Regions from separate parts of the Peribacillus sp. NPDC101481 genome, predicted to be linked through region 1. Evidence: predicted binding sites of a transcription regulator. Region 1 holds the regulator's gene; the other holds the start of a gene.

Region 1 (5,030 bases):
ACCCATAGCGAATTCACGTACACCGAACCATATATTACGGCCACTGTAATTACCAGGTAATAGATCAGTCTCACCTTTGATGGCAGTATTATTAGATCCGGCTAAATCCGCAGAACCCCCAATGAAGCTAGGGACCCTTTTGGCAATAGCATTTAGCACTTCCCCACTTGAAGCACGGGAAGCTAATGTTTTACCTTCTTCATAGACGGGAATTTCCTGATCCCAATCAGCAGGCAGTTCACCTTTGATGGCCAACTCCAATTGCTGTGCTAACTCAGGATGTGCTTCTTTGTAATTTTTGAACAATTCATTCCAAGCTTCTTCTTTTTGAGCGCCTGCATTAACAACAGATTCATTAAAGTGTGAATACACTTCTTCCGGAACATGGAAGTCCTCTTCAAATGTCCATTTATATGCTTCTTTTGTCAATTTCAGCTCATCTGCACCAAGCGGAGCGCCGTGAACAGCAGATTTACCTGAACGGTTTGGTGAACCGTAACCAATAACCGTTTTCACTTCGATTAATGTTGGGCGTGCATCGTCGGTTTTCGCTTCTTCAATCGCTTTAGCAATTTCCTGAAGATCATTCCCATCCTCAACGCGGATATATTGCCATCCATAAGATTTGAACCGGTCTGCTACGCTTTCACTAAATGATTGGCTTAAGTCGCCGTCAAGAGAAATATCATTAGAATCATATAAAACAACGAGTCTTCCGAGTTGTAGATGTCCAGCTAATGAAGCGGCTTCTGCAGAAACACCTTCCATTAAATCTCCATCTCCACAAATGCCATATGTATAGTGATCGACCACATTATAAGAATCGCGGTTATAGCTTTCTGCCAAGTGACGTTCAGCCATTGCCATTCCTACTGCCATTGCGATACCTTGTCCAAGCGGCCCGGTTGTTGCATCAACACCAGCCGTATGACCGTATTCAGGATGTCCTGGAGTTTTACTGCCCCATTGACGGAAGCTTTTCAAATCATCGATAGATAAGCCATAGCCCGATAAATGAAGAAGGCTGTATAACAGCATAGAACCATGTCCAGCTGAAAGAACAAAGCGATCTCTATTAAACCAATCGGGATTTTTCGGGTTATGGTTCATATATTCGGTCCATAGTTTATACGCCATCGGCGCAGCACCCATTGGCATACCTGGATGGCCGGAATTAGCCTTTTCAATTGCATCAATTGATAATGTACGAATCGTATTGATAGAAAGTGCATCTAATTTATCTAACATATTGTAAAAACATCCCTTCCTGTAATGTACCTCTTTATATTATAGTGACAAGCATAATATCACAACTAAAATCACTATTTACTGCCTCAATATTACAATTTTCTATAATAACAGAAGTCCCCTATTTAGATTAAACTAAATAGGAGAATACATACATGCATGCACTCCCTTTTTACTCCTAAATGCTAACAGGATACTCAAGCGGAATGTTTTATCAGAAGGATCCAAGCATTAATGTAAGTTTCTTTTTTCTTTTATATTTTTTATCTTTTGAGGAGTGACGTCATTACCTTCTGGATCAACGACCTTCACATGCTCCAACGTATCGGACATGGACTTTCTGAATGTTTCCAAATACTCACTTCTCAATTGGGTTTGCTCTTTCGCCTCAACTTCCGTCAAACCTTCAGCCTTTGCCTTTTTAGAAAGTTCATTAATACGGGCTATTTTTTCTTTTGATAACATAATTTCGCTCCTTCATAATCTCCGGATATTGTCATGGTATTAAAAAAAAAGCGAAATTACAAGTTCTAAGATTTACTTTCATTTGTATTCAGTTGATGTTCGAGAAAACGCCTGTTCACAGTAGCCTTTGAAACATTGTATCCAAAGCCCCTTAAAGTGGCTGCGATTTCTGCGAATGTCAATCCATTGGCCCGAAGTTTAATAATTTCTTCAATAGGGATTTCCATACGGTCCCTTCCAGTGGAATTCCTTTGATTCTGAAGGTTTTTTTGAGGACGGTATCCTTTTTCAACGGCTCTTATCATCCCGCGCTTTATTTTAAGATTATGTAGTTTCCTTTGGTATTCTTCTACAATACCGACTATCTGGATGACCATGGCATCCGAATCCGATAACTCAAGCTCCCCGTCATGTGAGAGTGTATAAATTTTAACATTTTCTTTAAGGATGACATGGAAAAGGGCTATTTTGGCATTCCCTCTTCCCAGCCTTGTTTCATCCTGGATTAATAGTACTTCGGCTTCTTTAGTTTTAAATAGTTCGAGCATGTCAAAAATGCCATCCCGATTCAACTCATAACCACTTGCCTGCTCTTTTATTATGGATATAACTTCAACATCCATCTTTTCTGCCAATTTGACTAACTCATCTTCCTGCCTTGCCAATGATGTTTCCTGTGACTCTTTTTCTGTGCTGACCCTACAATAGATTACCGCCTTCATAATACCCTACCTTCACTGCTTACTGCTCACTGGCCAAATTCTGGACAAGTTCTTCCCCTTTAACCGGTATGACGATGACTTGACCAGGTTTAATTGTATCCGCCCTGACACCATTATGCTCTTCTATCCAACCAATGAATTCTTTTTTTGTCAAATTTGCTTCTTCATATTCTTCAGCGATTCCCCATAGGGTATCACCTTCACTTACTTCTATAGAAAGGAAATCCTTTTTTGGATCATTGTTCAATGTACAAGAGAATAAAATTGAAAAGATGAATACTGATCCCGCTAATAGAATCGTATAAATATAATTTTTGTATAAATTTTTCATAAATATCCCTCCAAAGCGAATGTTCGTTCGTATGTTATGGTCAAATTATAATACGAACGTTTGTTTCAGTCAACAACAAAATTCGAACTTATGTTTGTATAGAATTGGGGGCCATGCTATAATGTAGCAAAGAACATTGGGGAAGAGGTGCACATATGACTAAACTATCAAAAAGGCAGCAAGATATTCTTGATTTCATTAAAGAAGAGGTCCGCCAAAAAGGGTATCCACCTTCCGTACGGGAGATTGGTGAAGCAGTGGGACTTGCTTCAAGTTCAACAGTACACGGGCATTTATCACGCCTGGAAAGCAAAGGCCTGATTAGACGTGACCCAACCAAGCCAAGGGCCATTGAAATAATGAATTTGGAGGAAGCGAACAATATTCCCAAAGTCAATGTCGTGAACGTGCCGTTACTTGGAAAAGTAACAGCGGGAATGCCGATAACGGCCATTGAGAACATAGAAGAATACTTTCCGCTTCCCGAAAGCATGGTTCCACATGATGACCATGTATTCATGCTGGAAATCATGGGTGAAAGTATGATCGAAGCAGGAATTCATGATGGGGATTATGTCATCGTGAAACAACAAAGCAATGCCAATAATGGAGATATCGTCGTGGCCATGACGGAAGATGATGAAGCCACTGTAAAACGATTCTTTAAGGAACCGGATTACATAAGGCTTCAGCCTGAGAACTCGAATATGGAACCAATTATTTTACGAGATGTTTCGATACTTGGAAAAGTAATAGGCTTATATAGACAAATACACTAAAAGCGCTAACCGCGCTTTTTTTGTTTGTTTAATCTATGTCCCGAATTCTCTCAATATGCATATGGAATTTTAATAGAATCAAGTTTTCATGGGAATTTAAACGTCCTTAATTACGAACGGAAGTATATGATCGCCTAATATGTACTTTGGTAACAATCTGATTACAATAAAAAAGAGAGCTTTAACTACCGCTCCCAGTTAAAATTCACTTCACTCGTAATCTTTGGTTCACTTTAATTAGGTTAAGATCTACCAAGCCGTTCCACTGTTGAATCTGCACTTGTGTAGAACCGTATGCTTTTGCAAGCGCAGAGACGGTATCCCCTTTTTGGACAATATGATAAACCTCTTCTATACTTGCATCATATTTTGTTAAATCGCTTGTTTCGATAAGGTTCACCAGTTTTTCAATATAGTTGGGATCCGAGGCGTACCCAGCATCGAAAATTGCTTTGAGTGCTTTTCTGTAATCTTTTTCTCCAATGACAGCCGTATAAAGACTTCTATTCCATGAAGTCCCCTTTACATATAAATTGGCAAGATCTCTAAGACTTTCTTCCCAAGATGGGTATTTTCTGAATTTGTTCCATACTTGAACGGGTACGCCATTGACATATTCCATTGTCTGAATGATGACAGACTCACCCTTGAAGTCACCTTTTGTACCGAATATATTTTTTCCTTTGCTTGCTAATAAACTTGTCCCATATCCACTCTCCAAACAAGCTTGTGCAATGACAACAGAAGGTAATATTTTAAATTCCTGTTGAATTTTCTGGGCATAGGGAGCAATTTCCTTAATAAATGTTTCCTTGCTCATTAGAACCTCCCATCAATGGTTTTACTTTATTTTTCACTGTTCATCTTCATTCTTATCGTATTCTCATCTATGAAAAAGGTTACAGCAAGTCCCATACAAAAGGTTCTGATGTTTGGCTAATTGTTTTTATTATAGATTTCTTACCTAGAGTGGCCTGCTTCGAGTATTATTTATCCATTTCCCTACCAAACAGGAAAAGCCGTCAATCCATTTAATTAAATGGATTGACGGCTTTTCCTATTGAACACTGAAAATCTTCAAAACTTGTTCGTTAATTTTAAATTTGTAATTATTTATTTTTGTATAAAACCTTGATGAAAAACAAAAACTATTTTTAAAAACTTCATTTCAAGGTGGTGAAATCATGGACTACCCAACCGTCCATACAAACTTCTGGGATGCAGTGATAGCCATTCCTACCATCATGATTCTTACTCAACTTATTAAGGTCATGTTTCATATTCATCCAAAATTCGTCCCTACCATCGCTTTGGGTCTTGGCTTGTTCATTTCCATTTTCATCAGTCATCGTCATCACTTGGTTTCAGGAATTTTCATGGGCTGGTTTTATGGCTATGCAAGCATAGGCAATTATGCTGCACTCAAAACTGGTATTTTGTCTTATAGAGAATCCTACAAAAAGACGGATTAAATCTATTCTTGTT
Region 2 (5,030 bases), 710 kb from region 1:
TCTTTCGAAAACCAGCTGCACCGGACTTCGTTTTTAAAAACGAAATTGATCCAGAGGATTGAGGAAACAAAGAGGAAATCATTCTATCTGTTCACCGAAGCAAACGGGGTCAAGGCTTCAAGGGGTAATGTCAAAGTATATACCGCGTTAGACATTCAAAATTAAAGCAAGCCCTTCTTATTAAAGAAGGGCCCAGGAATTAATCTTCAAATAATTCATCCATTAGATCGTCAATTTCTTTTCTTAACTTCTCAGTGCCCTCTTTGGAAATGGTGATGGTATCTCCATCGATAATCAGCATATCTCCTACTTTTGCTCCCTTGGGGAGAGCGCTTTTAGGAAAATCCTTCATGTCACCACCATCGATTTCAACGACAGCGATCTTTCCTTCGAAGCGGTCAATAATACCTTGTACCATTTATTTCACCGTCTTTACAGTAATTTTCTGACCTGTAGAAGTAAAAATAATGTTACCTGATTTATCTGTGCGATAAGTTTTGGCCTTCACTGAATTCAACCGTTTTATAACAGTGGAAGTAGGATGCCCATAGCCATTTTTTCCTACACTGATTACAGCGTATTTCGGTTTTGTTTTGTTAATGAATGCGGAACTAGTTGATGTTTTTGCACCATGATGGCCGACTTTAAGTACATCCACACTTGGTACCAGTTTTTTAGCCAGCATATCTGTCTCTGATTTTTCTTCAGCATCACCTGTAAACAAGAATGTTTTTTTGTCGTGTTTAAGTAAAAGGACTGCACTCCAATTATTTAAGTCAGACTTGGCATATTCTTTAACAGGTGCAATGAATTTAAGGGAATTATCCTTAGCTTTAGTGTTGATTTCCACGCCAGTCTGCGCTTTTTTTATTGTAAGCTTCTTCTGCTTAACAGCCGTTAAAAAGTCTTTATATGCCTGGGTAGTATGAGAAACTTTAGGGGCATACACAGATTTTACATTAAGCGATTTAATCACATAAGCCAGACCGCCCACATGATCCGCATCTGGGTGAGTGGATACTAATGCATTAAGTGTTTTCACCTTTTGCTTTTTTAGGTAGGCTACAACTTCGTCGCCCTTTCCTTTACCGCCGCCATCAATTAAAACGTTTTCGTTACCGGTTTGAATAAGGATGGCATCTCCTTGTCCAACATTGATGAAATGTACCTTCACATTTGAGGCTGCCTCAGTTGTTTTAAGTCCAGTGAATAAAGACAAAACAAGAACAGCAACCAGTAGAATATTTATTTTCTTCATTTTTCCCCTCCAAATAATAATTTAACATGTGTAATTCGAAAAATGGGGATTTGGACATAATTTTCTTGTGATAAAAAAAGGAAGCGGGCATCAGAATCGTGGTTAGGTAAAATGATCCTGGGTATTTATGATGGATTGTCGCTGGTGAAGAAGGGGAATGTATCTGAGTTTTTAATATGGTGGAGGAGATGATATTCTACAGGCGGATAATGGAATGATTCTTTCATACGATCAATCATATCAATGTTTGCTTTAGCAAAAGTCACAACCAAAAGCCCTTCTCATATGAGAAGGGCATCAGAATTAATCTTCAAATAGCTCATCCATTAAATCTTGAATTTCTTTTTTTTATGTTTCAGAGCCTTCTTTGAAAAAACATCGATATACAAACATTTCCTCTTTTGCTTCCTTAGGATAAAGCATTTTTACTGTAATTTTCTAATTTGTGGAAGTTAGCTGAACACAGTTTAAGTATAGGTATCATAATATGTATAGTTACTGGAAATGTGTACAGCCTTCTTCTCTCAAATGGTTCAGAAATAGAGGTGAGAGAATGCTGAATTTCAAATCACTTCTAAAATGAAACTACCTATTAAAGTGATAAAAAAACATGCTCTCCCAATAAAAAGTGCCTTTTGGGGGACCTTTAATTGCTTCTCAAGGTAATATATATATCCAAAAATGAAAGACGTTCCTAATGTAAGAATAATGTAATCTGCTTCATATAAGGGTATAAAGATTTATATGTTATGAAATTTTTCTCTTTTTTTTGACCCCATTGTATAATTTCTGTCTCTATGTAACCCTTATTATCTCTTTCCGCTAACTATTCGGGAGGTCTGTACTTTCCGTCTTCTTTGTTATGTGTTTCTTCTGGATAAATCTCTTTAACAAAAGTTTTCAAAATGAAAATTGGTGCAATATACTGTGTTTAGACAAAATACTTTCTGCTATTCCAATTAAATCTAATAGATTGTACACCATATATTAGTAAAATGTTGCTATGATTGGATATAATTAAATACGTTAGCAATTAATCAAGAGGCATTTACAGAGTGTAGTTAAAATCAGAAAATCAAATTTACTCGATGGAATATCATTTGCTGATAAAGTTCCAAATAAAAAACATTATAGCTTATTCTTAACCGAAACATTCCGTTACGTTAATTCATATATTGACTGATTAAGCTTAACCTTCTCATATAAGATACTGGATGATCTAAGGCCACAAACATCCACATACATGGATGCCTGCACCCGCTAATTCCTTGAACGGTGGTTTTTTTCGAAAAGGTAATAACATAACAAGTCTTCAGTTTTGTTGCGAAGGCGGGGATTGAAATAATTATGATGTTCCTCGTATCCTTTATATATAAAACAATACATCGTGAAGGATTCATCGCGTTTGATTTCACTAACCTTAATATTCTCCTTGCGCAAATAGCGCCGCACCTCGGCAAGTTCGTCTTGAACCACTTTTAAAATATGTTCGACTAGCTCCGAATAGGGCCTTTTTAATTTAAACGGACTAATTTCGATGACCTTGAGATCCCGGTTTAAGACTGTAATAACCATAGGGAGGTAGATGGCTTTTTCAATCATATTTCGGTCATCTTCTGGAATGCGGGTCATCATGACCGCCCCTTTCTAAAATAGCGCGTTTTTAATAATAGTATGTATATTCTGCAAAACAAGAACATACGTTCTGTTTTTTTATCCTAATGTATTTTCAGTGTATATGCAAGCAGTTTTGATAAATCAAGAAATATTCGTTAACAAGATTATGTTTTCCGGAGATAGGGAAAGTATGAAGATATATGGATAATAATTCTTGCAATTTCAGGGGAAAGTGATATATCTAAAATAAACAGTTTTTAATAAGTTTATGCTGCAATGATGGCAGCATGTCGAGGGAGATAATTATGGATTTGGATACTATACGTGAGTGGTTTACACTTGATCATATATCGGCACTTATTCAGCAATATCGCTCATTCGGTCCAATTCCTGGGATCTTGCTGCCGATGTTGGAAGCATTTTTGCCTTTTTTGCCCTTAGTGGTGTTCGTGCTTGCTAATGCAACGGCTTTTGGTCTCTGGTGGGGATTTTTATTTTCTTGGATTGGTGCGGTAGCGGGGTCTTTTTTGATCTTTTGGATTATTAGAAGATATGGTCAAATGAGGTTTTTCCGATTTTTGCAAAAGCATAAACAGGTGCAGAGGTTGATGGTTTGGGTTGAGAGCCATGGATTCGGTCCTTTGTTCATATTACTCTGCTTCCCTTTTACACCCTCGGCTATCGTTAATATCGTGGCAGGACTTTCAAAAGTCAGTACCCTGCAATATGGACTTGCAGTAGTGGGTGGGAAAGCGGTGATGATTTTTACGATCAGCTTCGTAGGTTACGATTTAGTATCATTAATTCATAAGCCTGTGCGAACGATCATTATCGGAATCGTCATCTTTATCCTATGGTATGTGGGAAAAAGACTGGAAGTCAGGCTAAATAAAAGCATGAAGAGAGAAGAAGGACAATAAATTAATATATAAATGCAGTAGGGGTTGAACTAGATGGAAAAAACAAACAAGAATTCTTTATCCGATTGGATAAAACCAGCGATGATAGCTTTTGTTATTTACATCTTAATCCGTACATTTCTCTTTTCAAGCTATGATGTTGAAGGGAAGTCGATGCAGCCGACCCTTGAAGATGGAAATAAACTTGTCGTGAATAAAATCAATTACCGGATTCATGATATCAACCGTTTTGACATTATTGTTTTTCATGCTAATTCACAAGAAGATTATGTTAAGCGAGTCATAGGGATTGCAGGTGACCGAATTCGTTATAAAGATGATTGGCTTTACGTAAATGGTGAAAAAGTGGATGAGCCTTATCTTGAGAAATTCAAGGAAGGTTTCCCGGAACAGGATTTTACAGGTGATTTTACATTAAAAGAATTGACGGACATGACCAAAGTTCCGGAGGGTAAGCTTTTTGTCATGGGTGATAACCGTCTTGAAAGTGCTGACAGCCGTCATTTTGGTTATATACCGGTTGAAAATGTTGTCGGTAAAGTGGATGTTCGATATTGGCCGGTCAATGATTTCAATTTTAAATTTACAGGTGAATGATTGTGGAAGCCCCAAAATTATGTGGGCTTTTTCTTTTGGGGGAAAACGCGAACGTACGATTGGTGTTTTTTAAAGGGAAACGGTAAAATAATAGAAAGTAAATCTAATTGGAAACAGAAACCTAGTCATAAAGACGAAAGTATTTCTGGTATGATGGGTCTAGATATTATGTTGTAAGGGGGAAAAAGAGATGTCACTCCGTTTTTTACTGGGAAGATCGGGTGCAGGGAAAACTTCGAATATATTGGACGAAATCCGCTCCAAATTGGCAGAAGATCCCGAAGGAAATCCAATTATCTACCTCGTTCCTGATCAGATGACGTTTCTATCTGAATATAAATTAATTAAAACACCAGGCCTTGCCGGAATGATCCGGACACAGGTTTTCAGTTTTAGCAGGCTTGCATGGCGCGTCCTTCAGGAAACCGGGGGGATGAGCCGGCTGCATTTGGACAGTGTCGGCGTCAATATGTTGATACGGAAGATCATGGAAGATAAAAAGGAAGAGTTAAAGATGTTTCGTCGATCTGCTGATAAACAGGGGTTCATTGCGCAGATGGAGCTAATGCTGGCCGAGTTCAAGCAGTATTGCATCCAACCTGATGACATTCAAAACTATTTGCAAGAAACCTCACAGG

The links. The regulator LexA, encoded in region 1, represses DNA repair genes until DNA is damaged. The targets are predictions, from matches to a motif close to CGAACATATGTTCG.
Region 2: the regulator LexA is predicted to act here: its motif matches at 2,952-2,965, upstream of ACIROD_RS12740 (YhjD family protein).

What each region holds. Positions count from the first base shown of each region.
Region 1 covers NZ_JBIWNJ010000002.1:1,277,065-1,282,094, reverse strand. Annotated here, with positions in the region: gene tkt (transketolase) at 1-1,248, opposite strand, end outside; gene ACIROD_RS16205 (DUF896 domain-containing protein) at 1,480-1,713, opposite strand; gene ACIROD_RS16200 (YneB family resolvase-like protein) at 1,779-2,435, opposite strand; gene yneA (cell division suppressor protein YneA) at 2,455-2,766, opposite strand; gene lexA (transcriptional repressor LexA) at 2,922-3,545, shown strand; gene ACIROD_RS16185 (glucosaminidase domain-containing protein) at 3,751-4,365, opposite strand; gene ACIROD_RS16180 (hypothetical protein) at 4,730-5,017, shown strand.
Region 2 covers NZ_JBIWNJ010000002.1:564,100-569,129, forward strand. Annotated here, with positions in the region: gene ACIROD_RS12725 (competence protein ComK) at 1-165, shown strand, start outside; gene ACIROD_RS12730 (DUF3006 domain-containing protein) at 200-418, opposite strand; gene ACIROD_RS12735 (ComEC/Rec2 family competence protein) at 419-1,258, opposite strand; gene ACIROD_RS12740 (YhjD family protein) at 2,519-2,890, opposite strand; gene ACIROD_RS12745 (TVP38/TMEM64 family protein) at 3,181-3,795, shown strand; gene lepB (signal peptidase I) at 3,829-4,392, shown strand; gene addB (helicase-exonuclease AddAB subunit AddB) at 4,583-5,030, shown strand, end outside.